DNA from 4 places in the Janthinobacterium sp. SUN206 genome. Region 3 is predicted to be linked to each of the others. Evidence: predicted binding sites of a transcription regulator. Region 3 holds the regulator's gene; each other region holds the start of a gene.
What was found. Region 3 encodes FNR, which switches genes on or off when oxygen is low (the NO sensors DNR and NnrR bind a similar motif). Its sites were predicted from a motif close to TTGATNNNNATCAA; they were not measured.

Region 1 (7,270 bases), on a different contig from region 3:
TTTCGATGCCGTCTTTCAGGGCCAGCAGCACGTCCATGGTGGACAGGCTGTTGCGCTGGGCGGAAATGATGGCGTGCGACAGGGCATTGATGACGAAGCGGGGCGACACGCCCGACAGGCCCTCGTCGGGCGACTTGTCGCGCTCGCGCATGCGGCGCAGGTCGGCCGGCTGCAAGTCGTCGACATCTTCGTTCGCGTAGATGCGCAGTTTCTTGACCAGCTCGGCCTCCTTGTCCTCGCCCTCGGGCATGCGGCTGAGGATGGCAAACACGGCCGCCGCATGCAGCACGTGCGGATCGAGGTGAACGTCGCGGAAGGCGGGCGCGGCCGCCAGGATTAGCTTGCGGTAAATGCGCGCTTCTTCGCGGTAATTGAGCGTATAGGGCACTTGCACGATGACCATGCGGTCGAGCAGCGCCTCGTTTTCGCTTTCTTGCAGGAATTTGCGGAATTCGGCCAGATTCGTGTGCGCGAGGATGGTTTCGTCGAGGTAGATCAGGGGGAAGCGCGACACCTTGACATTCTTTTCCTGCGTCAAGGTCAGCAGCAAGTAGAGGAATTCCCGCTTGACCTTGAGGATTTCGATCATTTCCAGCATGCCGCGGCTGGCCGCATACACGGCGCCGGACCACGACCAGGCGCGCGGATCGCCTTCGTCGCCGTATTGCGCCACTTTCGACAGGTCGACGGAACCGACCAGGTCGGCCAGGTCGGCCGTCGTGGGATCGTGCGGCGCATACGTGCCGATGCCGCAGCGGCCCGCCTCGGACAAATGGATGCGCTCGACGGGCATGCGCAGGAAGTCGCCCGCATACTGCTCTTCCAGGCGGGCGCGGCAATGTGGGCACAGTTCGCCCTGCAGCTCGGCATCATAGCTGGCGCGAAAGTCGGCGCGCATGCTGTGCGGCACCAGGTGCAGCGGCGATTCGTGCACGGGACAGCCGGCGATGCCGTACAGCGCGCCTTCGCTGCTGTGGCTGTACTCTTCCAGGCCCCGCTTGAGCAGGATCACCATGGTCGACTTGCCGCCCGATGGCGGGCCAAGCAACAGCAACATGCGGCGGCCCACTTCGGAGCCGGCGGCGGCCGCCTTGAAGTAGGCGGCGACCCGGTCGATCGCCTCGTCGATGCCGAACAGCTCGTCGTCGAACAGGCGGCAGCGGAAGCGTCCGTTGCCGTCGGTCTGGCCATTCCAGCGCATCATGTCCCACAGGTACCGGTGCGCGCTGCGCGTCAGCAGTGCGGCGCGGCCGGGCAGGATTTGCTCGAGGAAGTCGGCAAAACTGCCGCGCCAGGGCGTGATGCGGTGTTTTTCCGCCCAGGCCGCCATGCCGTGCACGAAACCCGCATGCTGGGCCGCGCCACCGGCGTCCGTCGCATTGTCGGCGGCTGTATTGGCGCCGGCTGAGGCCGCTGCCGCAGGGGCGTCGTCGGATTGGCGTGTCATACCAGGGCTCGTTATTGCAGGGCTCGTCATTGTTTCCCCATCCTTGCTGTTGCTGGCGTTGCTGCCGTGGAGCAGGCCCGGTTCCAGCCTGTCGGCCAAGTATACGGCGGCGCCTCTGCCCGCACGCCTGATCCCGCTCAACCTTGACGAGGGAACTATTTTTGTACTCGCTGGCCCCCATTGGGGCAGGGCAGCCTGGCATCCGCGCGGTTCAATCCAGATCAATACCGGCCCGCGCAGCGCGTCCACACTGGAAGCTTGCGGCGACCCACGAGGAGAACACGATGATAGGCAACGAGAATGGTTTCAGCGCCCCGCCCGGCAGCAGCGGCAGGGGACAGAGCGCGGATGATGAAGAGGCCGTCGGCCAGTTTTCCGTCCCCGGCGAAGACGACAATACGATCGAGAGCGCGTCCGTCGCGGATGTGCCCGACGCCCTGAGCGGTGTCAGCATGGAATTGCTGGAAATCAAGCGCAGCATCGAGGATGGCATGCGGCAAAGCATCGCGCAAGCGGGCGGCGCGCGCGCGGCCGACGCCTTCAGCGACAGCGGCAATATCCAGGGCGTGTCCATCGGCCTGGGCGAGGGCGCCAGCGACAGCTCGTCCGGCGAGCCGGGCTTGCCGGCACTGACCCTGTACGTGGCCGAGCCCACTTCCGTCGACCGGGCCAAGGCTGCCATCGTGGGGGCCATGGGCGTGCGCGCCGTGGCCAGCGACAAGGTGCCCGTCAACATCGTCGTCACGGGCGTGATCGATGCGCAGCCCCACCGTTTCCGCCTGCGCCCCGCGCCGGGCGGCGTGTCGGTCGGGCATTTCCGCATCACGGCCGGCACCATCGGCTGCCTGGCCGTGGGGCGCAGCGCGCCGCGCAACAGCCGCCTGATGATTCTTAGCAATAATCACGTGCTGGCCAATTCCAACGGCGGCGTGTTCAACGATTGCATCGTGCAGCCTGGCCCCATCGACGGCGGCCGCTGCCCGCAAGACCAGGTGGCCGTGCTCGAACGCTTCGTGCCCATCAATTTCAGCGGCGGCGTCAACTTTGTCGATTGTGCCACCGGCTGGGCCTGGCCAGACAGGGTGCGTCCCGAACTGGTCTACCTGAGCGGCGGCGTGCCCGCGTACTTCCGCATCAGCAATGCGCTCGTGGCGCCCGCACTGGGCATGATGGTCGGCAAGTCCGGGCGCACGACGCAATTGACGCAGGGCCGCATCACGGGCCTGGGCGCCACCATCAACGTCAATTACGGCGGCGGCAGGATCGCGCTGTTCCAGGACCAGATCGCCATCACGGGCGTCAGCGGGGCGTTCAGCGCGGGCGGCGATTCCGGCTCGTCCATCTGGACCTGGAACCAGCAGCGCAATCCCGTCGGCCTGCTGTTTGCCGGCGGCGGCAACATCACGTTTGCCAACCAGATGCGGCGCGTGGTGGTGGCGCTCGACATCAATTTGTACACCTGAGCACACTTTAGGAGCCGGCGGGGCGGCCCCGCGCCGCCTTGCCTGACGCTGTTTTTTGCACGATGACGATCTTGCTTAAGTATTGCTCAAGTCTTGCGCAAGGCCGGCTGTCGCGCATGGTCTTGGCCGGCGAAGCGTGCTGCAGCGCCGGTTGGCCGGGTGTATCATGCAAGGCATCGGGAGGGTTTGTCATATCAGGAGGGTGTGTCATGTCAAACAGTAAGTTCGCACAATCGCCATATGCCGTCTTCGAGGACGCCGCCATGCCGTATTTGCCGGATGCCCCCCCTGGACAGGGCCCGGGACACCATGCCCAGGCTGCGCCGCAGGGCCGCCTGGAAGCGGCCAGGCGGCGCAACGAGCGGGCGCTGATGGCCATCGACGGCGTGGAAGGCGTCAGCCTGGGGCAGACGGCCGTGGGCAAAGAAGCGCTCGTCGTGTATCTGCGCGACTCGTCCGTCAAGCGGCGCGTGCCGTTGCAGGTCGAGGGTTATCCGGTGGAAACGAGCATCACGGGCCAGATCGATATCCAGCGCCGCTAGGCCAGCCAGCCTGGCGGCGGGGGCCTCCGGCCGCGGATGGCGGCGGCGGAAGGCCTGTCGCCAGGCCTTCCGTGTTTACTATCAGCCTGGACTCAGGCGGCCGATCGCTGCGGCCACGCCCGCGCCATAGGCGGGGTCGCACAGGGTGCAGTTGCCGATGTGGCGTTGCTTGACTTGCTCCGAGGCGCCCGAGATGGCGCGCGCCGTGTTGTCGAACAAGGCTTGCTGCTGCGCCGCGGTCATCAAGCGGAACAGGGCGCGCGGCTGCGAATAGTAATCTTCGTCGACGCGGTGATTCCAGTGGTCGGCCGCGCCTTCGATGCTGAGCGGCGGCTCGCGGAAATCGGGCTGCTCGGCCCATTCCTGCTCGCTGTTCGGTTCATAGCCCAAGGTTCCGCCCTGGTTACCGTCGACCCGCATCTGGCCATCGCGGTGATAGCTGTGGAACGGGCATTTCGGCGCGTTGACAGGGATGTGGCTGTGGTTGACGCCGAGGCGGTAGCGCTGCGCGTCGCCATACGAGAATAGCCGGCCTTGCAGCATCTTGTCCGGTGAAAAGCTGATGCCGGGCACCACGTTGGCCGGATTGAAGGCCGCTTGCTCCACTTCCGCGAAATGGTTGTCGGCATTGCGGTTCAATTCCAGCACGCCCACCTCGATCAGCGGATAGTCGCCGTGCGGCCACACTTTCGACAGGTCGAACGGGTTGAGGTGATACGTGCCTGCCTCTTTTTCCGGCATGATCTGCACGTACAGCGTCCAGCGGGGGAAATCCTTGTTTTCGATGCTTTCATACAGGTCGCGGTGCGAGCTTTCGCGGTCCTTGCCCACCAGTTCCTCGGCTTCGGCATCCGTCAGGTTCTGGATGCCTTGCTGGGTTTTAAAGGTGAACTTGACCCAGAAACGCTCGTTTTGCGCATTCAGGAAGCTGAAGGTATGGCTGCCGAAGCCGTGCATGTGGCGGAAGCTGCGCGGCAAGCCCCGGTCGCTCATCACCACCGTCACCTGGTGCAGGGCTTCCGGCAGCGAGGTCCAGAAATCCCAGTTGCTGTTGGCGTTGCGCAAGCCCGTGCGCGGGTCGCGCTTGATGGCGTGATTCAAATCGGGAAATTTCAAGGGGTCGCGCATGAAAAACACGGGCGTGTTGTTGCCGACCAGGTCCCAGTTGCCTTCTTCCGTATAAAACTTCAGCGCGAAGCCGCGGATATCGCGTTCCGCGTCCGCCGCCCCCCGTTCGCCCGCCACCGTGGAAAAGCGCGCGAACATCGGCGTTTGCTTGCCCACTTCGCCAAAGATTTTCGCCCGCGTGTAGCGCGTGATGTCGTGCGTGACGGTAAATGTGCCGTGCGCGCCGGAACCCTTGGCATGCATGCGGCGCTCGGGGATGACTTCGCGGTCGAAGTGGGCCAGCTTTTCCAGGAACCACACATCTTGCAGCAGGGCGGGGCCGCGCGGGCCGGCCGTCTGGATGTTCTGGTTATCGACTACGGGCGCGCCAAAGGCGGTGGTCAGCTTTTTCATTGGACTCTTTCTTTATAGGGGAGGTCAACGGACGAGCCAGGGCCTACCCAAACACTGGCTGGGCTGAGCGTGTGCGACGTGCTCACCGAGGCTGGTCCAGAGTAACAAATTTCTAAAAAGCAAATTCAGTGTAATCCATTTCGGAGCCGGCAACAGCCCCGCCGCGTCCGGGGAAGCGGCTTGCCCATCATAGCCTCTCGGCCTTGTCCAGCCCAACACGATTGACCTGGCGCAAAGCGCAGCGTGATTTCCGACGTATTGGCGATAGGTATTGGCGGTATCAGCGATATTGGGCCCAGTTCGCCCGCAGCCACGTCAGCACGGCGGCATGGCCGCGTATGTCGGCGGGCAAGTGGCGCTGGATCAGGCGTTCGCATTTCAAGGCCGTCGCCAGGCTGCCGCCGGACCAGCTGTTGCAGCTGTACAGCACTTCATACCATTCGTGGCGGTTCAGCAGGCTGCTGTCGGGGATGCCGCGCTGCGCCGGGTCGTCGCCGGCCGCCGGGCCGTCCGGATAGCTGAACTGCAAGTCGCTCTTTGTCATGGGGCCCAACCGGTGATCTGCCATGCCTGCCTCGCGATAAAATTGTGCGCGAACAGCTGTCCGTGCCAGGCAAGCTTATGCCACCGGCAAGCATTCCATTTGGCAATATGGGCCGGCCTTGACCTGGCTTAAAACTTGTTCCAGTTATTGTGCCGGTGCTCCGTCGCTTCCTTCATCAGGTGGCCGGCGCGCAGAGCGTCGTCCGCTTGCACCGTCATGGCCAGTTCCTGGATGGCGGGCGGGTATTCGTGGTGGGCCGCTTCTTCCAGCAATTCGCGGCCTTTCGCCAGGTCGCGCGGCACGCCGCGGCCTTCGCGGTAGGCGTTGTACAGCAGGAACATGGCGTGTGGATTGCCCAGCTCGCTGGACTTGTCCAGCCAGTGCGCGGCGGTCACGGCGTCTTTCGGTACGCCTTCGCCATTCGCCGCAAGCAAACCCAGCATCAGGGCCGCCTTCGCGTGGCCTTGCTGCGCCGCCTGGCGGTACCACAGCCAGGCCTGGGCCGGCGTGGCCGCGCGCAGCATCTGGCCCAGCTCAAAGGCCGCTTCCGTGTCGCCGGCGCGGGCCGCCTGTTCGAACAGGTTCAAGGCCTCGGCACGGCGTTCGGCGCGGGGCTGGTAAATCAGCGCCAGTTCGCGCTCGGCGACGGGCATGTCCTTGCCGGCCCAGCTGCGCACCTTGCGCTCGGCCTGGTGGTCGCCTGCCTGGCGCGCATGCATGGCGACGGCTTCGATTTCCGCCGCCGTGGGCGGTGGCGACGCCTGGCAAGCGGCCAGGACGGAGGCCAGCACGACGGCGGGCAGGGAGAGTGCGTGTTTCATTGTGATCAGCTTTCATCAAAACGGGCCGGAACTGGGCTTGTTCCGGCCCTCGAACCTTATTTGCTCAGGTCGATGCGGTACTTGGCAAAGCCGCTGGCGTCGAGTCCGCCTTCGGCCGCCACGTTGGTGATGCCGCTCGCCTGCGCCAGGGCCAGATGGCCGGGCGCCGAGCGCAGGATCACGGGACCGGCCGTGGCCGTCTTGACGAAGCTCCAGCTGCGCGCGCTGCCATTATTGGCCAGAGTCACCTTGCCGCCCTTGGTGCTGAGCGACGCCAGGTAGTTGCTGACCACGGCCTGGTTCGCATCGGGCGACTTGATGATGGTCTTGCTGCCATCGATACCCGGCACGGCGCCGCCGCCACCGGCGCGGTAATCGTTGGTGGCGACGATGAAATCATCGCCATCGGCCACTGGCGCACCCTTGTACGTGAGGTTGACGATGCGGCTGCCCGGCTTTTTCGTCACGTCGATCTGGTACGTCAGCGCATTGTTTTCCGCGTAGAACACGTCATAGTTATAGATCGTGCCATACGACGGCACCAGGTCTTGCTCGGCGCTGCTGGCCGGGTCGATCTGGTTGAATTGTTTGGCCGACGTTTCCAGCCAGGCTTTCAAGTCCGCGCCCTTGATCTTCACGGCTTGCAGGTTGTTGTTGCTATATAAATACAGGTCGCCCGGATTGCGCACTTGCAAGCCGACCGGCGCGGCCGGGGAGGCGCCTGCCGCCACGTCCGTGAAGTCCGATGGCCCGTTGCGGCCCGCCTTGAATGGCGCGCTGCAGGAAATGACGGGGATGTTCTTGTAGCTGGACAAGGTGGCATCCGTGCTGGTGGCGATGAAATTTTTCACGTAATCGAGCTGCGCCTGGTTCACCAGCTGGATGGCGCTGACGTCGCCCACCAGTGCGAAGTAGGCGGACATCTCGAAATC
Region 2 (7,270 bases), on a different contig from region 3:
TGCGCCAGCAATTCCTGTTTCAGATGCGGGTAGTGGACGGCGACGATCTGCTCCATCGTGTCCTTGTCTGGGAATTTGATGTAATGGAAGAAGCAGCGGCGCAAGAAGGCGTCCGGCAATTCCTTTTCGTTGTTCGAGGTGATGATGACGAGCGGGCGATGGCGCGCCGTGACCATTTCGCGCGTTTCATAGACATAGAATTCCATGCGGTCCAGTTCGCGCAGCAGGTCGTTCGGGAATTCGATGTCGGCCTTGTCGATTTCATCGATCAAGAGCACCACCGGTTCGGGCGCCGTGAACGCCTGCCACAGCACGCCCTTGACGATGTAGTTCTGGATGTCGCGCACGCGCTCGTCGCCCAGCTGCGAGTCGCGCAGGCGCGAGACGGCGTCGTATTCGTACAGGCCCTGCTGCGCCTTGGTGGTCGATTTGATATGCCATTGCATCAGCGGCATGTTCAGCGCGGCGGCCACTTCCTCGGCCAGCATGGTCTTGCCCGTGCCCGGTTCGCCCTTGATCAGCAGCGGGCGTTGCAGGGTCAGCGCCGCATTCACGGCCAGTTTCAGGTCGGCGGTGGCGACATAGCTGTCGGAACCTTCGAAGCGTTGGCCTTGCTGGGTGTGCTGTGCTTGCATGAGCGGTCTGCCAAAGTAGGGAAATGGTGAGTATAAACAGAACTGTGGCGCACTGCCACGCGGACGGCCTGTGCCTGCCTGCCTACAATGCGGGTTTTATAGGTGGACTTGCAAGAATATCTTGGCTAGAATCGGCAAGCAGCAGATTAATTGTCAACCTTAATTGTCAACACATAAAATCAATAAAAACCAGCTCTGGCGTTTCTCCGATTACCTTTGTTCACATTGCCACTATGAAAAAAATATTTGCACTTCTCGTGCTTGCCGGCATAGCAAATGCCGTCACAGCGGCTGACATTGTAGGAAACGCCAAGGCAGCCACTGCCAAGGTGGAAATGTGTATCGGCTGCCATGGCATCCCCGGTTACAAGGCAACCTTTCCCGAAGTGTTCCAGGTGCCGATGATCGGCGGCCAGCCGGCAAAATATATCGAGAATGCGCTGCAAGCCTACAAGAAGGGCGATCGCAAGCACCCGAGCATGAAGGGCATCGCCAGCAGCCTGTCGGACCAGGATATCGCCGATGTCGCCGCGTATTATGCGCAACAAGCCAAGCCGAACTGAGGACCAGCCAGATGATGAAAACACTACTCGCCGCCCTCGTTTGCGCCACCGTCTCGTTGTCCGCCAGCGCCGCGGGCAATATCAACACGGGCAAGGCCCTGGCCGAAAAATACAGCTGCGCCACCTGCCATGGTAAGGATTACGGTTCGCCCATCGACCCGTCCTATCCGAAATTGGCGGGTCAGCACAAGGATTACCTGGAACACGCCTTGACGGCGTATAAGCGGGGCGACAAGGCCAATGGCCGAAACAACGCCATCATGACGGGCCAGGTGAAACCGCTGAGCAACCAGGACATCAAGGACCTGGCCGCCTACCTGCACAGCCTGCCGACCACCCTGGTCATTCACCGCTGAGTTTTAGCCGGGCTCAGGCTTTCAAGCCGACCCGGCGCGCCAGCTTGTGCAGATTGCTGGCGTCCAGCCCCAGCTGGCGCGCGGCAGCGGCCCAGTTATCCTGATGTAGCACCAGCGCTTGCCGGATGGCCTGGCGCTGGCTCGCTTCCACGATCTGATGCATGGACAGCAGCGGCGCCGCCGGCGCTCCGCACGCGGCCGGCGCAGGCAGCGACGCGTCCGCGCCGGCTGGCGCCTCCAGCGCATCGAGGTCGAGCATATCCGTTTCCAGGGTCACGATGTCCTTGCGGTCCGCGCCGCGGATCACGGCTTTCAGCGCGGCCCGGCTGATCACATGTTCCAGTTCGCGCACATTGCCCGGCCAGCGGTAGTGGCACAGGGCATTTTCCGCCGCGGCGGACAGGCGCAGGCTGCGCAAGCCCAGGCGCGCGCGGTTGAGCTCAAGAAAACCACCGGCCAGCAGCAGCACGTCATTGCCCCGTTCGCGCAGCGGCGGAATCGGCACGGGATACACGGACAGGCGGTGATACAGGTCGGCGCGGAACGAGCCATCGCGCACATGCTCGCGCAGGCTGCGGTTGGTGGCGGCGATCACGCGCACGTTGACGCGGCGCGGCCGGTCCGCACCCAGGCGCTGGATTTCGCCATTTTGCAAGGTGCGCAGCAGCTTGGCCTGTATCGACAGCGGCAATTCCCCCACTTCATCGAGAAACAGGGTACCCCCTTCGGCCGCCTCGAAACGCCCGGGCCGGTCGCTGACGGCGCCGGAAAACGCGCCGCGTACATGGCCGAACAATTCGCTTTCGGCCAGGGACTCGGGCAAGGCCGCGCAATTGACGTGGATCAAGGGCTTGCCTGCGCGGCGCGACAGCCGGTGCAGGCGGTGCGCGCACAGTTCCTTGCCGACGCCCGTCTCTCCCAGCAGCAGCACGGGCAGTTCGGAATCGGCGACCACTTGCAATTCGTGCAGCAAGTGCGTGATGGCGCTGCTCTGGCCGACGAAATCGTGTTCCTCGCGCGGCGCTTGCGCATCGGCCAGCATGGCGCCGCCCGACAGGCGCAGGGCGCGGATTTCCGTTTCCAGGCGGGTCACGCGCACGGCCGCCTCGATGGCGCAGGCCAGTTCCCCCAGGTCGCGCTGCGCTTGCGTATCGAAGGTGCCTACCTGCAGGGCGTCGAGCGTGATCACGCCCCAGCGTTCGCCCTCCAGGTCCAGCGCCATGCCCATGCAGTCGTGCACGGGCAGCGGTTCGCCGGCCCGCTCGGCGATCAGGCCATCGTAGGGATCGGGCAGGGAGCTGTCGTGATGGAAGCACAGCACGCCGCGCCGTTGCAGGATGGCGGCCAGGCGCGGATGGTCGGCGACGGCGAAGCGGCGTCCCAGCGCGTCGCTGGCCAGGCCGGCCATCGCCACGGGGCGCAAGTGCTCGCCATCGAGCTTGAGCAAGGCCACGGCTTCGCAGCCGAAGTGCGCGCGCAGGCTGCCGACCAGGCGCTGCAGGCGCACGGCGACGGGCAGGTCGGCGACCAGGTCGGTGAGCAGCAGCAGGTGGATGGCAGTGGTGGTCATAAGTACCATGCAGGGTACAACGAACCACGGTAAACAAGGGTCATTACGACCCTGTGTTTTTCAAATCATTGATTTAAAACAAGTTTTTCCTGGCACACGGTTTGCCTAGGTATGAGTGCCAAACCGGCATACAAGACCAAGGAAAGCTTGATGAAAACGACTCCCTCCCTCCGCGCCATTGCCGCCGCCGTCTGTGTCCTGGCCATGCCCCTGTCCGTGCAGGCCCAGGCGAGCCTGCCTGCCAGCGCTGCCGCCACTGCCGCCAAACCTGCCGCCGCCGCGGTCAAGCGCTATGAACTGCAAACCAATATCGTCGACGGCAAGATGGTATTCATCGACGCCAAGGGCCAGGTCAACCCCGTGCTGGCGGCCAAGGTGGGGGAAACGGTCGAACTCGTGCTGAAAAGCGGCGAAGGCGCCGAACACGACCTGCTGATCCCCGAACTGAACGTGGCTTCAAGCAAATTCAGCGCCAATAGCGGCAGCACCACCGTGCGCTTCAAGGTCACGCGCGCCGGTACGTTCACCTATTACTGCTCGATTCCCGGCCACCGCCAGATCGGCATGGAAGGCAAGCTGGTCGTGAGCGGCACTTCGCTGGCCGAAGCGGGAGCACCGAAGGCTGCCGGCGCCGGCAGCGCTGCCAGCGAATCGAGCCAGGCCGCCGCGCTGGCCCTGTACACGCCCGCGCCATCGCCGATGCGCGGTCCCGATCCATCGGCCGTCAGCGTGGCGGCCAATCCGGCCTCCGTACCCGCTGCCATCGGCGCGCGCGCGCCGCAGTTGCTCAAGTACCGCATGGAGACGGTGGAATTGCCGGGCAAGCTAGATGACGGCACCAGTTTTACGTATTGGACTTTCAACCGGCAAGTGCCTGGCCCGATGCTGCGCGCGAAGGTGGGCGACACGGTCGAACTGACCCTGTTCAACGCGAAGGACAGCAAGATGATCCATTCGATCGACCTGCACGCCGTGACGGGCGGCCATGGCGGCGGACAGCACACGCAGGTGGCGCCGGGACAGGAAAAAACGGTCACCTTCAAGGCGCTCAATCCGGGCCTGTTCGTCTACCACTGCGCCACGCCGCTGGTGCCGCAGCATATCGCCGCCGGCATGTACGGCATGATCCTCGTCGAACCGGAAGGCGGCCTGTCGAAGGTGGACCGCGAGTATTACGTGATGCAGGGCGAGATGTACACGGGCCGTCCGCACGGCGCGCCCGTGCACCAGGAACCGAACCTGGAAAAAATGGCCAATGAGCTGCCCGACTACTACGTCTTCAATGGCGAAGTGGGCGCCTTGAGCAAGACGCACAAATTGCAGGCGAAAGTGGGCGAGACGGTGCGCATCTATTTCGGCGTCGGCGGCCCGAACAAGATTTCATCGTTCCACATCATCGGCGAGATCTTCGACAAGGTGTACAGCGAAGGCTCGATCAGCAGCCCGAAACACGACGTGCAAACCACGCTCGTGGCGCCGGGCGGCGCGACCATCGTCGAACTCAAGGTACAGCATCCGGGCAGCTATCTGCTGGTCGACCATGCGCTGTCGCGCGCAGGCAAGGGCGCCGTGGGCGTGCTGGAAGTGACTGGCGAACCCGTACCCGGCGTCTACCACGCGGGCGCGGTGCAATAAATCTACCTATTCATCCTCAAGGAACTGTTATGGAAATGATCGACCTATCCCTGGGCCAACTGGCCCGCCGCATCCCTGGCGCCACGCGCCTGTTCGATGCGCACCGCCTGGACTTCTGCTGCGGCGGCAACAAGACCCTGCGCGCGGCAGCCGAAGCGGCCGGCGTGGATACGGCGCCCATTGTCGAGGAATTGCGGCTGCTGGCAGGACGGATTGACGCCAGCGGCGAGCGTGACTGGCAGGACGCCTCGGCCACCGAGCTGGTGGAACATATCCTGGCGCGCTACCACGCCGTGCACCGCGAGCAGCTGCCCGAGCTGATACGCCTGGCGCGCAAGGTCGAGCAGGTGCATGGCGACCGCGCCGACTGTCCGCACGGGCTGGCGGAACACCTGTCGGCCATGGCGCAGGAGCTGGAAAGCCATATGCGCAAGGAAGAAGACGTGTTGTTCCCGATGATCGTGCGCGGCCAGGGCCCGCGGGCCGGCGCGCCCATCAACGTCATGCGCATGGAGCACGACGACCATGGCGTGGCCTTGCGCGCGATGGAGGCAATGACGAACGATATCACCGCCCCTGGCGGCGCCTGTACCACCTGGCGCGCGTTGTACACGGGCTTGCGCACCTTCCGCGAAGACCTGATGGCGCACATCCATACTGAAAACAATATCCTGTTCGAGCGCTTTGCGCCGGCCGTGGTGCACTGACAAAGGAATGACCCATGGGTCCGTACAAAAAACTCTGGTTCACCCTGATCGGTGTACTGATCGTGACGTTTTCGCTACTTGGCTACTACGGCACGGAAGTCTACCGGCAGGCGCCGCCCATCCCCGCGCAAGTGCTGGCGCAGGATGGCCGGCAGCTGTTCGACCGCGAGGGCATCCTCGACGGCCAGACGGCCTGGCAATCCGTCGGCGGCATGCAGCTGGGTTCCATCTGGGGCCACGGCGCCTACCAGGCGCCCGACTGGACGGCCGACTGGCTGCACCGCGAATTGACGGCCTGGCTGGAACTGGCCGCGCAAGAGCTGCATGGCAAGGCCTACGCGGCGCTCGACGGCCCCGCGCAGGCGGCGCTGCGCGAAGCGCTCAGGCTGGAATACCGCGGCAACCGGACCGACGAGGCGCAAGTGCTGCGCCTGTCGCCGCGCCGCGTGCAAGCCATCGCCAGCACGGCGCACTATTACGATCAGCTGTTCTCCGACGCGCCGGCGCTGCAAAAAAGCCGCGAGCATTTCGCCATGAAGGAAAACACCCTGCCCAGTGCCGAGCGGCGCGCGCAGATGACGCAGTTCTTCTTCTGGACGGCGTGGGCCGCCGCCACCGAACGTCCTGACCAGAAAGTGACCTATACGAACAACTGGCCGCATGAACCGCTGATCGGCAACCAGCCCAGCGGCGAAAACCTCGTCTGGTCGGTCGCCAGCGTGGTGGTGCTGCTGGCCGGCGTGGGCTTCCTCGTCTGGGGCTGGGCCTTCCTGCGCGACCATGACGAAGCGCTGCCGGCGGCCGGTCCGCGCGATCCGCTCACCACTTTCGCCCTGACGCCTTCGCAGCGGGGACTGGGAAAATACCTGTTCCTGGTGGTGGCCCTGTTCATCTTCCAGGTCTTCATCGGCGGCTTCACGGCGCACTACACGGTGGAGGGACAGCAGTTCTACGGCATCGACGTGTCGCGCTGGTTCCCGTATGCGCTCACGCGCACCTGGCATATCCAGGCCGCGCTGTTCTGGATCGCCACGGGCTTCCTGGCCGCCGGCCTGTTCCTGGCGCCCCTGATCAATGGCGGCAAGGATCCCAGGTGGCAGCGCCTGGGCGTCGACGTGCTGTTCTGGGCCCTGGTCGCGGTCGTCGTCGGCTCTTTCATCGGCAATTACCTGGCCATCGCGCAAGTGATGCCGCCCGAGTGGAATTTCTGGCTCGGCCATCAGGGGTATGAATATGTGGACCTGGGGCGCTTGTGGCAGATCGGCAAATTCGTCGGAATCCTGCTGTGGCTGGTGCTGATGTTGCGCGGCGTCATACCGGCCCTGTGCCAGAAGGGCGGCGACAAGAACCTGCTGGCGCTGCTGACCGCGTCCGTGGGCGCCATCGGCCTGTTCTATGGCGCCGGCCTGTTCTACGGCGAACGCACGCACCTGTCCGTGATGGAGTACTGGCGCTGGTGGGTGGTGCACCTGTGGGTGGAAGGCTTCTTCGAAGTGTTCGCCACGACGGCGCTGGCCTTCATCTTCTCGACCCTGGGCCTGGTGTCGGTGCGCATGGCCACGACGGCCAGCCTGGCGTCGGCCTCGCTGTTCATGCTGGGCGGCATACCCGGCACCTTCCACCATCTGTACTTTGCCGGCACCACCACGCCCGTGATGGCCATCGGCGCGAGCTTCAGCGCGCTGGAAGTGGTGCCGCTGATCGTCTTGGGCCACGAAGCGTGGGAAAACTGGCGCCTGAAGGAACGCGCGCCATGGATGGAAAACCTGCGTTGGCCCATGATGTGCTTTGTCGCCGTCGCCTT
Region 3 (7,270 bases):
AACTGCCACTCGCAGATGGTGCGTCCGCTGCGCGCGGAAACGGAACGCTATGGCCACTATTCGGTCGCCGGCGAATTCGTCTACGACCGTCCATTCCAGTGGGGTTCCAAGCGCACGGGACCCGACCTGGCCCGCGTGGGCGCGCGCTACAGCGATGAATGGCACCGCACGCACTTGAACAACCCGCGCGACGTGGTGCCCGAGTCGAACATGCCGTCCTACCCCTGGCTGGCGAAGACCAAGCTGGTGCCTGACGACATCATGCCGAAGATGCGCGCCCTGAAACGCCTGGGCCAGCCGTACAGCGATGCAGAGATCGCCGCCGGCCCCGCGCAGCTGCAGGACAAGACGGAAGAAGACGCCCTGGTCGCCTATCTGCAAGGCCTCGGTACATTAATCAAAACAAGGAATTAGCATGGCAATCGAAAACCTGTTTGACAGCGCCAGCAGCGTCATGACGGTGGTTTCCTTTACGACGTTCGTGGGCATCCTGTGGTGGACGTTCAGCCGCAGCAACAGCGACTTCGACGCGGCGGCACGCCTGCCGTTCGCCGACGACGCGCTCGACTATCCGGCCGAGGCCGAGACGACCCTGGCGAAGGAGCATAACCATGGCTGACTTTACCAACGGCTTCTGGAATATCTACGTCATCGTGCTGTCCCTGCTGGGCATCATCGGCTGCGGCGTGCTGCTGTACTCGCAGTCGAAAGTGAAAGTGCCGGCCGGCGCCCCCGCCGACGGCACCACGGGCCACGTCTGGGACGAGGACTTGAAGGAACTCAATACGCCGATGCCGCGCTGGTGGATGTGGTTGTTCTACATCACCATCGTCTTCTCCCTGGCGTACCTGTTCCTGTATCCGGGCCTGGGCAACTATGCCGGCAGCCTGGGCTGGAAATCGACGGGCCAGTACGAGGAAGAGCTGAAGAAGGCGGAAGCCGACTACGGTCCCTTGTTCAACAAGTACCTGAGCCAGGACTTGAAGACGGTGGCCGCCGATCCGCAGGCGCAAGCCATCGGCCAGCGCCTGTTCCTGACCTACTGCGCGCAATGCCACGGTTCGGATGCGCGCGGCAACAAGGGCTTCCCCAACCTGACCGACAAGGACTGGCTGTATGGCGGCGAACCCGACATCATCAAGACCACCATCATGCACGGCCGCAATGGGCAAATGCCACCGATGGGCGCCGCCCTGGGCTCCGAAAAGGATGTCGAGAACGTGGCCCATTATGTGCTGAGCCTGTCCGGCTCGACCTCGGATCCCGTCAAGTCCGTGCTGGGCAAGGCCAAGTTCGGCGCCTGCATGGCCTGTCATGGCGCCGATGCCAAGGGTAACCAGATGCTGGGCGCGCCAAACCTGACGGACAAGACCTGGCTGTACGGCGGCAGCGCCGACACCATCATGGAAACCGTACGCAAGGGACGCAGCAACACCATGCCGGCCTTCAGCGATTTCCTCGGCGAATCCAAGGTACACGTGCTGTCGGCGTATGTCTGGAGCCTGTCGAATCCGCAGGCACCCGCAAAGTAAAAATGGAACCTCAAGTCATCAAGATGTATGCGGCCCGCGAGCAAATCTACCCTCGCGAGGCCAAAGGACGCTACGCTACCTGGCGATGGGTATGCGTATGGCTTACCCAGCTGGCGTTCTACGGCTTGCCGTGGTTGACCTGGAATGGCAGGCAAGCCCTGCTGTTCGATTTGACCACGCGCAAGTTCTACATTTTCGGCGTCGTGCTGTGGCCCCAGGATTTCATCTATCTGGCGGCCCTGCTGATCATCTGTGCGTATTTGTTGTTCCTCGTCACGGCCATTGCCGGGCGGGTGTGGTGCGGGTTCTCTTGCCCGCAAACGGTATACACGGAAATTTTCCTGTGGGTCGAACGCCGCATCGAGGGCACGCGCAGCGCGCGCATGGCCCTCGACAAGCAGGGCCCCTCCGTGCGCAAGGCGTTCAAGAAGACGGCCAAGCACCTGGTATGGGGCGCCATCGCCCTGTGGACGGGCTTTACCTTTGTCGGCTACTTCACGCCGATCAAGGAACTGGCGCAGTCGGTGACCACGCTGAACTTCGGTCCCTGGGAATGGTTCTGGGTCTTGTTCTACAGTCTGGCAACCTACGGCAACGCGGGCTGGCTGCGCGAGCAGGTGTGCAAATACATGTGCCCCTACGCGCGCTTCCAGAGCGCCATGTTCGACCAGGACACCCTGATCATCACCTACGATGCCAAGCGCGGCGAACCACGTGGCGCCATGAGCAAGAAGGCCGGCAACAACGACAAGCTGGGCGATTGCATCGACTGTACCCTGTGCGTGCAGGTGTGTCCGACCGGCATCGATATCCGTAACGGCCTGCAGTATGAATGCATCGGTTGCGCCGCTTGCGTCGATGCCTGCAACAGCGTGATGGACAAGGTCGACCGGCCACGGGGACTGGTACGCTACAGTACCGACCATGCGATGGAAAACAACTTCAATTCGAAGCAGATACGCCAGCGCGCCATGCGCCCGCGCGTCTTGATCTACACTTCCATCCTGGCCCTGATCATCATCGCCGTGTGTACTTCGCTGGCCCTGCGCACGCCCCTGAAAATGGACGTGATCCGCGACCGCGGTTCCATGGGACGCGAAGTGGAAGACGGCATGATCGAAAACGTCTACCGCCTGCAGATCATGAACACGTCGGAGCAAAGCCAGCATTTCAAAATCAGCGCTTCCGGCTTGCCGGGCCTGACCTTGCTGACGCGCGAAGAAGTGACCTTGCAGCCGACGGAAACGCTGGGTTGGCCCATCCGCCTGCGCGTGCCGCACGGCGTGGGAGAGAAGGGCTCGAACAAGATTGCGATCGAATTGCAATCGCTGGACGACCCATCGCTGCATGTGCGTGAAAGCGCGGTATTCATCGTGCCACGTTAACAAGGAAAGGCGGACGGGGACCGGGTGCCCTCGCCGCCGCCACGAAGTTGCAGGAAGGCCGGTCCCCATGCGGGGACTGGCTGATTAAACAGGAGAAATATCATGTCCGACAGTCTGAAACTGCAAGCACCCGTTGCACCGTGGTACAAGCATCGCTGGCCATGGCTGCTGATGATCGGCCCCGGCCTGTCCGTGGTCGTCGGCAGCTTCATGGGCTATATCGCGTTTACGCAGCCCGATGCGCTGGTGGTGGGCGATTATTACAAGCAGGGCAAGGCGATCAACCAGGATTTGAAGCGCGACACGATCGCCAGCGACCTGGCGATGGATACGCGCCTGTCGTATGACGTGGCGCAAGCACGCCTGACCGGTTCCGTGCACAGCTTCGGCAAGGCCTATCAGGCGCCTTTGCAGCTGCACCTGGCGCATGCGACCCTGCCGGAAAAGGATATCAAGGTGCTGGTGCAGCCCGACGCAGCCGGCAATTTTTCCGTAGCGCTGCCGATGCTCGAGCGCAGCCGCTGGCAAGTGCTGGTGGAAAACGACAAACGCGAGTGGCGCCTGTCCGGCATCTGGACCTGGCCCCTGCAGCGCAGCATCGCGCTGCATGCGGATGAAGAGCTATAACGTACAGCGCCGGGAAAACCGTAGCGAGCGGCAGTGATTTGTGGTTGAGAAGCGCAGCTGTGCTATAGCACAGCGAGCATCGCAAGCCGCAAAGCGCGACGCGCAGCAGGTTTTGACGGTGCTGTTACTTGCAGACGTCCGTGCCGGCCGTAATGGCTTTCAGCTTGGCCGGCTGCAGGATTTCAATTTCCCGGTTGGAGACGCGCAGCCAGCCTTCCTTCTTGAACTTCGACAGCAGGCGGCTGACGCTCTCGATGGTCAGGCCCAGGTAGTTGCCGATTTCCTCGCGCGACATGCGCAGCTGGAAATTGCTGCCCGAATAGCCGCGCGCTTCATAGCGCGACGCCAGGTTGACGATGAAGGCGGCAAAGCGCTGCGTCGCCTGCATATTGCCCAGCAACAGCATGACGCTTTGCTCGCGCGTGATTTCCTGGCTCATCATGCGGTGGAAATGGCGCAGCAGGGTCGGCATATTGCCCAGCAATTGTTCCAGGCTGGAAAACGGGATTTCACACACTTCGCTGTCTTCCAGCGCCACCGCATTACAGTGGTGGCGGTCGGCGCTGATAGCGTCCATGCCCAGCAGTTCACCCGCCATCTGGAAGCCCGTCACCTGCTCTTCGCCGCCCGGATTGATCTGGTACGTCTTGAAATGCCCCAGGCGGATCGCATACAGGTTCTGGAACGAGTCGCCGATGCGGAACAGCGAGGCGCCGCGCACGATCTTGCGGCGGCGGCCGATGATCTGGTCCAGCCTGTCCATGTCGCCCACATCGAGGCCCATCGGCAGGCACAATTGATGCATGCTGCAGGTCGAGCATCGCGCACGCAACGCCTCCACGTTCACGGTGGGCAAGGTTGGAGTGAGTAGCGCTTCAGTCATGTCGGTACCTTTTAGAAAATGCAACAACAAGTTTACTGCATACAGCCGCATACAGGGTTGCCGTATGCCAATTTCACCGTAAATTCGGCGAATAAACGACGTCCAGCCTTTAATTATATGGCAACATCGTCAAAAGCCCATCCGGGACGGGCAATTTGCGCGGCACCGCTTGCCAAGCTGGGGCATTGATAGGAAAATTCCTGACAGCATTATCTGCCGCCTGTGCCGCCCGGTACTGAAAAGGAAATCATGAAGCCTCTCGGCATTAAAGCAAAAGTCGCGCTGGCCACCAGCCTGACCTCGATCGCCATGATCGCGCTGGTCACCATGATCCAGGTGCAGCACATGCGCGACGACTTCACCCGAGTACTGCTGAGCCAGCAATCGTCCCTGATCACCCGCACCGCCGCCGAACTCGACGACAAGCTGGGCATGCTGCTGCAGATCGTCACCCTGACGGCCAGGCAGCAGCCGCCGGAATTGATCGCCCGGCCCGCCCAATTGCGCGAATACTATTCGCGCCGCTCGATGCTGGTGCTGTTCGATGACGTGCTGGTGCTCGACGCGCATGGCGCCGTCGTGGCCGACATGCCGGAAGTAGCGGGGCGCGCCGGCATCAACGTCGCCGAGCGCGAGTATTTCCAGACCGTCCTGCGCACGCGCCAGCCCATGATCACCGAACCGATGCTGGGCAAGTCGAGCGGCATGCCCATCGTGCAGATGGTGGCGCCCGTGCTGGCCGCCGATGGCCAGGTGGCCGGCGTGGTGATCGGCGTGCTGCGCCTGTACAAGGACAACCTGCTGGGTCGCCTGCGCTCGGAAAAGATCGGCAAGAGCGGCTATTACTTCATCCTCACGCGCGGCGCCGTGCCGCGCTACGTGCTGCATCCCGATACCAGCCGGCTGCTGCAACCGCGCCAGCCGAACGCCAACCTGACGACGACCCGGCTGCTGCAGGAAGATGGCGAAGGCAGCATGGTCAGCACCAACAGCCGCGGCATCACGGCCGTCAACAGCTTCAAGCGCCTGAAATCCGTGAACTGGCTGCTGGCCGCCTCGCTCCCCGTCGAGGATGCCTTCGAACCGTTCGATGGCGTGCTGTACCGATTGGTGCTGTGGAGCATCCTCGCCTCGCTGCTGGCCGCCTTTGTTCTGGGCTGGGTCACCGTGCGCCTGCTGTCGCCGCTGGTGCGCCTGCGCGACACCCTGCAAGCCCTGCGCACCAGCGGCAGCCGCTTCACGCCCGTGCCGGTGCAGCAGCGCGACGAGATCGGCGAACTGACGGAAGCGTTCAACGGCCTGATGAGCGAACGCGACCGCCTGCAGCAGGAGCTCGAATCGCGCGCGGCGGAGCTGGAACAGGAACGCGACCGGGCCGAGGCGGCCAACCGCGCGAAGAGCGATTTCGTGGCCAACATGAGCCATGAAATCCGCACGCCCCTCAATGCCGTGCTGGGCATGGTGTATTTGCTAGGCAATACCAGGCTCGACACGGAACAGCGCAAGTATCTGACCATGGTCAGAGTGGCGGGCCAGTCGCTGCTGGGCATCCTCAACGACGTGCTCGACTATTCGAAGATCGAGGCACGGCGCATGGAATTGTCGCCCGTCGAATTCGACCTCGACGAAGTCATGAATACCCTGGCCACGACGATGACGATGAATGCGGGCGAAAAGGAGCTGGAACTGGCCATCGCCGTCGAGCCCGACGTGCCGCGGCGCCTCGTGGGCGACGCCCAGCGCCTGCAGCAAATCCTCGTCAACCTGGCCGGCAACGCCATCAAGTTCACGGAGAGCGGCGAAGTGGTGGTGGCCGTCAGCCTGGCCGAGAGCGAGAGCGGCCGCGCCTGGCTGCGCTTCGAGGTGCGCGACACGGGCATCGGCATGACGGAACTGCAGCAACAGCAGCTGTTTGCCGCGTTTTCCCAGGGCGACCAGAGCATCACGCGGCGCTTCGGCGGCACGGGCCTGGGCCTGGCCATCAGCAAGCAGCTGATCCACATGATGGGCGGCGACATCGCCGTCGCCAGCAGCGAAGGCAAGGGCAGCCGCTTCTGGTTCAGCGTGCCCTTCGAAATGCTGGCGCAACCGGCCGAAACGCGGCGCACGCCGGCGCTGGGCCAGCTGCGCCTGCTGGTGGCCGACGACAACCGCACCACGCGCGAACTGATCGTCAAGCTGATCGAGGCGTGGGGCTGGCTGGCCGACGAAGTGGACTCCGGCTTTGCCGCCATCGAGCTGTACCGCGAACGCCTGGCGCAGCAGCAACCGTATGACGTGGTGCTGGCCGACTGGCACATGCCCGTCATGGATGGCCTGGCCACGGCCAAGGCCATCCGCCAGGCGGCCAGCGGCCAGCGCCAGCCCATCGTGGTGATGGTCAACGCGTTCGCCCGCAACCACCTGGAAGAAATCTCCAGCGCGGCCGAGGCCGACGTCGTGCTGATGAAGCCGATCACGGGATCGAGCCTGTTCGACGCCCTGCACCAGGCGCTGATCGCGAAGGACGACGGCGGCGAGCAGCGCATGCTGCACCAGCCGCTGGGCACGGAACTGGCCGGCGTGCATTTCCTGCTGGTGGAAGACAATCATTTGAACCAGGCCGTGGCGCGCGGCATCCTCGAACACATGGGCGCCACCCTGGACGTGGTGGGCGACGGCTTGCAAGCCGTGGAACGGCTGCGCACGGAAGCGCTGCGCTACGACATCGTGCTGATGGACATGCAGATGCCCGTCATGGACGGTTTCAGCGCCACCCACATCATCCGCACGGAACTGCGCTTGCACCTGCCCGTGATCGCCATGACGGCCGGCGTGCTGGCGTCCGAGCGCGAGCGCTGCAT
Region 4 (7,270 bases), on a different contig from region 3:
CACTGGGCGTCGATGCGGCCCGCCATCACCAGGTCCGTCTGGCCGGCCACCAGGTCGATGGCGCCGGAACGCAGTTTTTCGATGGCGCGCGAGCGCAGGATGGCCGGGCGGCGGGCGCGGCGCGCCACGCTCCAGCTGATGCCGCCGCCGGCGGCCAGCAGCCACGCGGCCAGTCCCAGGCCCAGCTGCCACTGCATCACGCCCAGCGCCACGCCCGCGAGCAAGGCCGCGCACAGGGCCGTGAAGGCGGGCACCAGCAGGCGCAGGTACAGCGATTCGAGCGCATCGATATCGGCCGTCAGGCGGAACAGCAGCTTGGCGGGCTGGCGCAGCAGGCGGCTGGCCGCTTCCGGGCGCGACCAGCCGCGAAACAGTTGCACGCGGATGCTGGCCAGCGCGGCGAACGTGGCGTCGTGCGTGACGAGGCGTTCCGCATAGCGCGAGCCCGTGCGGCCGATGGCCAGCAGGCGGATGCCGGCCGACGGGCCGAACACGTCGAACAGGATGGCCGTCGACGCGTGCAGGCCGGCAATCGAGGTGGCCGTGATGAACCAGCCGGACAAGCCCAATAAGGCCATGCCGGACACTGCCGTCAGGGCCGCCAGCAAGGCGCCCCCGATCAGCTTGCCTGGTTGGGCCAGCAGCAATTGCCGCAGGACGGGATGCGAGATCAGTGTGGTGTTCATGCGCGCAACTCCTGTGCCTGCGCCCGGGCATCGACCTGCACCGTGCGCTGCAGGCGGCCGGCCAGCACGGGGTCGTGCGTGGCGACGATCATCGTCTTGCCTTTCGCCAATTCCAGCAAGGCGTCCGTCACGCGCGCCGCCGTTTCGCTGTCCAGGTGGGCCGTCGGTTCATCGACCAGCAGCAAGTCCGCATGCGGATGCAGGGCCACGCGGGCCAAGGCCAGGCGCACGGCTTCGCCACCGGACAAGCCCTGCCCGCCATCGCTGAGCATGACGGCCGGCTGCGCCTGCGCCACGGCAGCCAGGTCGGCCAGGTGCAGCGCCTGCGTCACTTGCGCGGCATGCGCGCCGACGCGGCCCAGGGTCACGTTCTGGCTGACGGAGGCGGCAAACACGTGGGGACGCTGGCCCATCCACGCCATGCGCTGGCGCAAGGTATTCACGGTGCCATCGTTCAGGCGCACGCCGCCGATGCGGATCTCGCCGCCGCTGGCGGGCAGCAAGCCGGCCAGCAAGGACAGCAAGGTGGTCTTGCCGGCGCCGCTGGCGCCCAGCAGGGCGACGTGTTCGCCGGCGCGCACGGTCAGGTCGAAGCCGTCGAAGACGGGCGCCTCGCCAGGGTGGGCAAAGCGCAGTTGATGGATTTCGATAGCAGGCGGCGGCGCCACGGCCATGGCGGCGGCGGAGACGGCAGCGGCTGCCACGCCGGCGCCGGGCAGGGGCACGCCCTCGACCGCCAAGTCGTGCAGGCCGGCCAGGCCCGCTTCGCCGGCCGCCTTGTCGTGCCAGACGGCGGCCAGTTCGCGCAAGGGTTCGAAAAACGCGGGCGCCAGCAGCAGGATGAACAAGCCCTGCCCCAGGCTCAGTTCGCGGCCCCAGGTGCCGAAATTGATGCTGCCCAGCAGCGAGAAGCCGATGTAGGCGGCCACCATGGCGACACCGAGCGCGGAAAACAGTTCCAGCACAGCGGACGACAGGAAGGCGATGCGCAGCACCACCATCGTGCGCCGGCGCACGGATTGCGACGAGGCATCCAGGCGTTCGGCCGTGGCGTCGACGGCGTCGAGCGCGCGCAGGGTAGCCAGGCCGCGCAGGCGGTCCAGCAGAAACGCGTTCATGCTGCCCATTTCCACCATCTGCGCGCGGCTGGCCGCTTGCGCGCCCATGCCCACCAGGGCCATGAAGACGGGAATCAGGGGCGCGGCGATGAGCAGGATCAGGGCGGCGATCCACGACAGGGGCGTCACCACGGCGAGGATCACGAGCGGCACGAGCATGACTTTCCAGCGCGCGGGCTTGTAGCGCACCAGGTAGGGCACGATGGCTTCGGCCTGTTCGGCGATGACGCTGGCCGCCTGGCCCGACTGGGCGCGCTGGCGGTCCAGCGGCGAACGGTGCGCCAGCGCTTGCGCCACTTGCGCACGCAAGGTGGACAGGTGGTCGCGCGCCGCCGCATACATGCGCCGCGCGCCCCACGCTTCGCCGCCGGCGCGCAGCACGCCCAGCAGCAGCACGCCGGCGGCCGGCAACAGGGCCGCGCGCCACGGTGCGCCGGCCAGCATGGCTTGCACGGCCCAGGCCAGCAAGGCCGCTTGCGGCAGCCACAGCAAGGCGGCGCCGCCCTGCGCCAGGCTGGCGGCGCGGGGAAGGATAAAGCGGGGCAAGGACAGCGGCGTGGTCGGCATATCTATACTTTTTGAGTTTTCAGAATTTTCTGTAAATTCGATATTTTGTATAATACTGCGAAACATGACATATATCAATTGACCCTGCGGGTGTGGCGTGAAAAAATTCAGATAATTATGAAAACTCAACATATCCAAATGACGCCGCTGATCCTGACCTTCGTCAGCCATTTCGGCGAGATGGGCAGCCGCTGGGGCTTTAACCGGACAGTGGGGCAAGTGTACGCCTTGTTGTTTGTCGCAGAGCATCCTTTACACGCGGATGAAATCGCGGAACACCTGAGTTTTTCACGCTCGAACGTGAGCATCGGCTTGAAGGAATTGCAGGGCTGGGGCTTGATCCGCCAGTCGCGCATCCCCGGCGACCGGCGCGAGTATTTTTCCTCGCTGGGTGATGTGTGGCAAATCTTCCGCGTGGTGGCCGCCGAGCGCCGCCGCCGCGAAGTGGCGCCGACCTTGACGGTGCTGCGCGAATCGCTGCTGGCGCCGGCCACGGAACCCGTCGACCAGTATGCGCAGGAGCGCATGCGCGAAATGTATGAACTGGTCGACCTGGCCAACACCTGGTTCGACGACTTGCAGCGCCTGTCGCCCGAATCGATGGCGCAGCTGATGAAAATGGGCGCCAAGGTGCAAAAGCTGCTCAATGCCAAGGATCGCCTGTTCGGCGTCAGCAATAACAACGACTGAAACCCGCCCCCCTCCCTAATCAAGGCATTGCTAGCACAGGCTGGCATGCCTTGTCACGCCATTTCCGCTCGCCGTACAGGCTTTCGCCAGCACAGCCATACATAGCCGTATGCGATGTTGTCAAGCATGCCAATAGCATTATTTAAATTGTATTAATTTACATCAAGACTAAGCTTGCATATGCGTACTCACGCAAAGGCGACCGGGCGACAAGTCGACCTCCCTGACCGGACGGCGCGCACCCTGAAGCAGTGAAATGTCTGCAATAAAATAAAAGGGGATTTTCATGAAAAGCATAACAAGCATTGCCATACGGGCATCCATGCTGGCCGCCCTGACGGCCTGCATGGGCGTGGCACAGGCTGCTACATGGGTCGATGTGGGACCGGCCAGCGGTTTCAGCATCGAAGGCAGCACCGTCACTTACTCGCCGTCACCTGCCCTCATGGTGAAATACTATAACGACAATCTCGTGCCGCAGAGTCCCACCGACATCCAGGGCTATATCAACGGCGTTTTCGGCACCAGCCTGGGTGCGGCCGTCTCGTTTTGCGACAATGCCACCTCAGGCTGCACCGCCGGCACCACGGCAGGCGCCAGCGGCGGGGTGAATTCCTTCACGAGTGCGGCGGCCTATGATTACCTGGCCATCCATTTCGGCCAGGGCGAACTGGTCTTCCAATGGGCAGCGCCCGTCGCAGCCGGCACGACCTTCACGGTGGCAGGCTTGCCCAAGGACCTGAGCAATTACCGCGCCTACGTTTCCGCCGTCCCTGAACCGGAAACCTATGCCATGCTGCTCGCCGGCCTGGGCCTGCTCGGCGTCTTGGCGCGCCGCCGCCAGGCAAAATAAGAGCATCGGGCAAGACCCGCAACACGGCGCCGGCGCACCCATGTTTACAGCGCGCTTGCGCCGCGCCGCCCACTCTTTACACCGTCTTTATGCCTCTCCCGCTATGCTGACCGGCATCTTCAGTCATCGTTGCGAGGGAGCCCACATGCATGAATCCCCATTCCAGCCGCGCGCGCGCCATGCGCTGCGCCAGCACTTGCCCGTGCGCGAACGGCTGCGCCTGGCACGCCTGGCCAGCAAGAAAGTGCTGTCGCTGTGTTCCGCGCTGCTGTGCGCGGCGCCGCTGCTGTATTTGCTGAGCTTAGTGCTGGGCGCGCAGCCCTGAACCGCTGCGCGAAAACCGGATGTAGGAGGAAAGATGGAGTGCGTTGCGGCAGCTTGGCGCCGCATAATCGTGGCCAGTATGAAACTGGTCCGCCCAGAGGGAATCGAACCCCCATTCACGGTTTAGAAGACCGTTGTCCTATCCGTTGAACGATGGGCGGAGAGGTGCAGTATTTTAATCCATGCGCGCCAGCAATGAAATGCCAGCGCGGAATAGAAAACGGGCTGTCATTTCTGACAGCCCGTTTATGACTTTGGTCGGAGTACAAGGATTCGAACCTTGGACCCCCTGGTCCCAAACCAGGTGCGCTACCGGGCTGCGCCACACTCCGAAGACAAGATAATAACGCCCCCACCCAATTTCGTCAATTGCCATAGACGAATTAGATGGAAATAACTATCGGCGCCTGCCTTTACACAGCCACTTTATCCGCAATGCGGCGCGCCATCGACTCGGCCTTTTCCTTATCTTTCGCCTCCACCATCACGCGGATCAGCGGCTCGGTGCCGGAAGCGCGGATCAGCACGCGGCCCGTGTCGCCCAGCTCGGCCTCGACCAGTTCTTTCTCGGCCACCATGGCGGCATTTTTTTTCCAGTCGAAACCGGGCGCCACGCGCAGGTTGATCAGGGTTTGCGGGAACAGCACCAGTTCGGCCAGGCATTGCTGCAGGCTCTGGCCGCTGCGCTTGAGGGCGGACAATACTTGCAGCGCGGAAACGATGCCGTCGCCCGTCGTGTGCTTGTCCAGGCACAGCAGATGGCCGGAACCTTCGCCACCCAGTATCCAGCCCTTTTCCTTCATGACTTCCAGCACGTAGCGGTCGCCCACCTTGGCGCGCGCAAAGCCGATGCCCTGCTGCTTGAACAGCACTTCCAGCGCCATATTCGTCATCAGGGTGCCGACGGCGCCGGCCACGGGGCCTGTCGCCAGGCGGTCCTTGACCATGACGTACAACAACTCGTCACCGTTATACAGGCGGCCCGTGGCATCGCACATGATCAGGCGGTCGGCGTCGCCATCGAGGGCGATGCCCAGGTCGGCGCCGTGCTCGACGACGGCTTCGGCCATGGCCTTGGTTGCCGTGGCGCCGAAGCCCGCATTGATGTTGAAACCGTCGGGCTTGTTGCCGATGGCGATGACTTCCGCGCCCAGCTCATGGAACACGTGCGGCGCGATATGGTAGGCGGCGCCATGCGCGCAATCGACGACGATCTTCAGGCCGCGCAAGTCCAGCTCGTTCGGGAAGGTGCCCTTGCAAAATTCGATGTAGCGGCCCTGGGCATCGTCCAGGCGCTTGGCGCGGCCCAGCTTGTCCGAGGGCACGCAAGCCATGGGCTCGTCGAGCGCCGCTTCGATTTCCAGCTCCACGCTGTCGGGCAGCTTGGTGCCCTGGCCGGAAAAGAACTTGATGCCATTGTCGTGGTACGGGTTGTGCGAAGCGGAAATGACCACGCCGGCCGACAGGCGCAGCGCCCGCGTCAGGTAGGCGATTGCCGGGGTCGGCATGGGGCCGGCCAGCATCACGTCCACGCCGGCGGCCGACAGGCCCGCTTCCAGCGCCGCTTCCAGCATGTAGCCGGAAATGCGCGTGTCCTTGCCGATCAGCACCGTCGGTCGCGTCTTGCCGCCCTGCGACTTGGCCAGCACCTTGCCGGCAGCATAGCCGAGGCGCATGACGAAGTCGGGGGTGATCGGAGCCGTGCCCACCAGGCCGCGGATGCCATCCGTGCCAAAATATTTACGCGTCATAGTATTTCTCTTTTTGTTGTTTATGATAAATCTTACAGGCTCAGTGTGCCATGCGCCAGACCTTCAGTGCATCGACGGTTTCAGCTACATCATGCACACGGATAATTTCCGCACCTTGCGCTACCGCAGCAAGTGCACCGGCGACACTGCCGGCCAGGCGCTGCTCGACGGGACGTCCCGTGACGGCGCCGATCATCGACTTGCGCGACAGCCCGGCCAGCACAGGCAGGCCCAGTTCGCTGCGCAACTGGCGCGTGGCGCGCAATAAGGCATAGTTCTGCTCCACCGTCTTGCCGAAGCCAAAGCCGGGATCGACGCACAGGCGCTCGCGGGCGATGCCGGCCGCCGTCATCGTGTCGATGCGCTCGCGCAGGAAGTCGATGACTTCGCGCACCACGTCTTCGTACTGCGGCTGGGCTTGCATAGTTTCCGGCACGTTTTGCATGTGCATGATGCACAGCGCGCAATCGCTGTCGCGCACGGCGTCGATGGCGCCCGGCGCGCGGAAACCGTTGATATCGTTGATCATGTCGGCGCCCGCCAGGATGGCTTCGCGCATCACTTCCGGCTTGTAGGTGTCGACGGACAGGGGCTTGCCGCAGTCGCGCAAGGCGTACAGCACCGGCATGACGCGCTGCAGCTCATCGTGCAGCGGCAGCGGCGGCGCGCCGGGGCGGCTCGATTCGCCGCCGATGTCGATGATGTCGACACCGTCGATGATCATCTGCTCGGCGCGGGAAATGGCAAATTCCAGGTGCTGGTACTGGCCCGCATCGGAAAACGAGTCGGGCGTGATGTTCAGGATGCCCATCACCAGCGCCTGCGTGCCCTGCAGGTTGAAGCCGAAACGGCCGAATTGCAAATAGTGTCGCATGTGATTCTTTGTAGTCGTCAGGAAAAAACTGCGGCGGCAACGAAAAAGGGCAAGGATTGCTCCTTACCCTTCTCTTGCATGCCGCTAATCAGGCAGTGGTCGCTATCAGGCTGGCGCCGTCACGTTAGGCGAGATGCCGCCCGTGCCGCTGTCGCCCGCATTGCGGCGTGGCGGGATGACTTTCGGTGGACGCGGCTCCAGGCCGGCCATGATGTCATTAATTTGCTCTGCATCAATGGTTTCCCATTCCAGCAAGGCTTTGGTCATCATTTCGACCTTGTCGCGGTTGCCTTCCAGCAAGGTGCGCGCCAAAGCATATTGCTTGTCGAGAATGTTGCGGATTTCAGCATCGACCTTTTGCTGCGTCGCTTCCGAGATCGTCTTCGTGGCGCCACCGAAGAAACCTT

Region 1: a site for FNR is predicted at 1,659-1,672, ahead of O3300_RS02475 (serine protein kinase). Genes of this name have one in related genera too.
Region 2: a site for FNR is predicted at 3,193-3,206, ahead of nirK (copper-containing nitrite reductase). Genes of this name have one in related genera too.
Region 4: a site for FNR is predicted at 2,436-2,449, ahead of cydD (thiol reductant ABC exporter subunit CydD). Genes of this name have one in related genera too.

Annotation. Positions count from the first base shown of each region.
Region 1 covers NZ_JAPWIB010000001.1:600,690-607,959, forward strand. Annotated here, with positions in the region: gene O3300_RS02475 (serine protein kinase) at 1-1,447, opposite strand, end outside; gene O3300_RS02480 (hypothetical protein) at 1,732-2,910, shown strand; gene O3300_RS02485 (hypothetical protein) at 3,120-3,452, shown strand; gene O3300_RS02490 (catalase) at 3,534-4,973, opposite strand; gene O3300_RS02495 (hypothetical protein) at 5,254-5,517, opposite strand; gene O3300_RS02500 (tetratricopeptide repeat protein) at 5,646-6,338, opposite strand; gene O3300_RS02505 (bifunctional 2',3'-cyclic-nucleotide 2'-phosphodiesterase/3'-nucleotidase) at 6,395-7,270, opposite strand, start outside.
Region 2 covers NZ_JAPWIB010000004.1:114,702-121,971, reverse strand. Annotated here, with positions in the region: gene O3300_RS21205 (MoxR family ATPase) at 1-635, opposite strand, end outside; gene O3300_RS21200 (cytochrome c) at 869-1,198, shown strand; gene O3300_RS21195 (cytochrome c) at 1,213-1,554, shown strand; gene norR (nitric oxide reductase transcriptional regulator NorR) at 1,568-3,124, opposite strand; gene nirK (copper-containing nitrite reductase) at 3,275-4,759, shown strand; gene ytfE (iron-sulfur cluster repair protein YtfE) at 4,789-5,466, shown strand; gene O3300_RS21175 (nitric-oxide reductase large subunit) at 5,481-7,270, shown strand, end outside.
Region 3 covers NZ_JAPWIB010000003.1:66,029-73,298, forward strand. Annotated here, with positions in the region: gene ccoO (cytochrome-c oxidase, cbb3-type subunit II) at 1-414, shown strand, start outside; gene O3300_RS17245 (cbb3-type cytochrome c oxidase subunit 3) at 416-619, shown strand; gene ccoP (cytochrome-c oxidase, cbb3-type subunit III) at 612-1,532, shown strand; gene ccoG (cytochrome c oxidase accessory protein CcoG) at 1,535-2,917, shown strand; gene O3300_RS17260 (FixH family protein) at 3,020-3,544, shown strand; gene fnr (fumarate/nitrate reduction transcriptional regulator Fnr) at 3,669-4,427, opposite strand; gene O3300_RS17270 (response regulator) at 4,677-7,270, shown strand, end outside.
Region 4 covers NZ_JAPWIB010000002.1:82,649-89,918, forward strand. Annotated here, with positions in the region: gene O3300_RS13205 (amino acid ABC transporter ATP-binding/permease protein) at 1-686, opposite strand, end outside; gene cydD (thiol reductant ABC exporter subunit CydD) at 683-2,371, opposite strand; gene O3300_RS13215 (GbsR/MarR family transcriptional regulator) at 2,510-3,061, shown strand; gene O3300_RS13220 (PEP-CTERM sorting domain-containing protein) at 3,348-3,914, shown strand; gene O3300_RS13225 (hypothetical protein) at 4,060-4,239, shown strand; tRNA gene O3300_RS13230 (tRNA-Arg) at 4,325-4,399, opposite strand; tRNA gene O3300_RS13235 (tRNA-Pro) at 4,494-4,570, opposite strand; gene glmM (phosphoglucosamine mutase) at 4,652-5,989, opposite strand; gene folP (dihydropteroate synthase) at 6,030-6,863, opposite strand; gene ftsH (ATP-dependent zinc metalloprotease FtsH) at 6,969-7,270, opposite strand, start outside.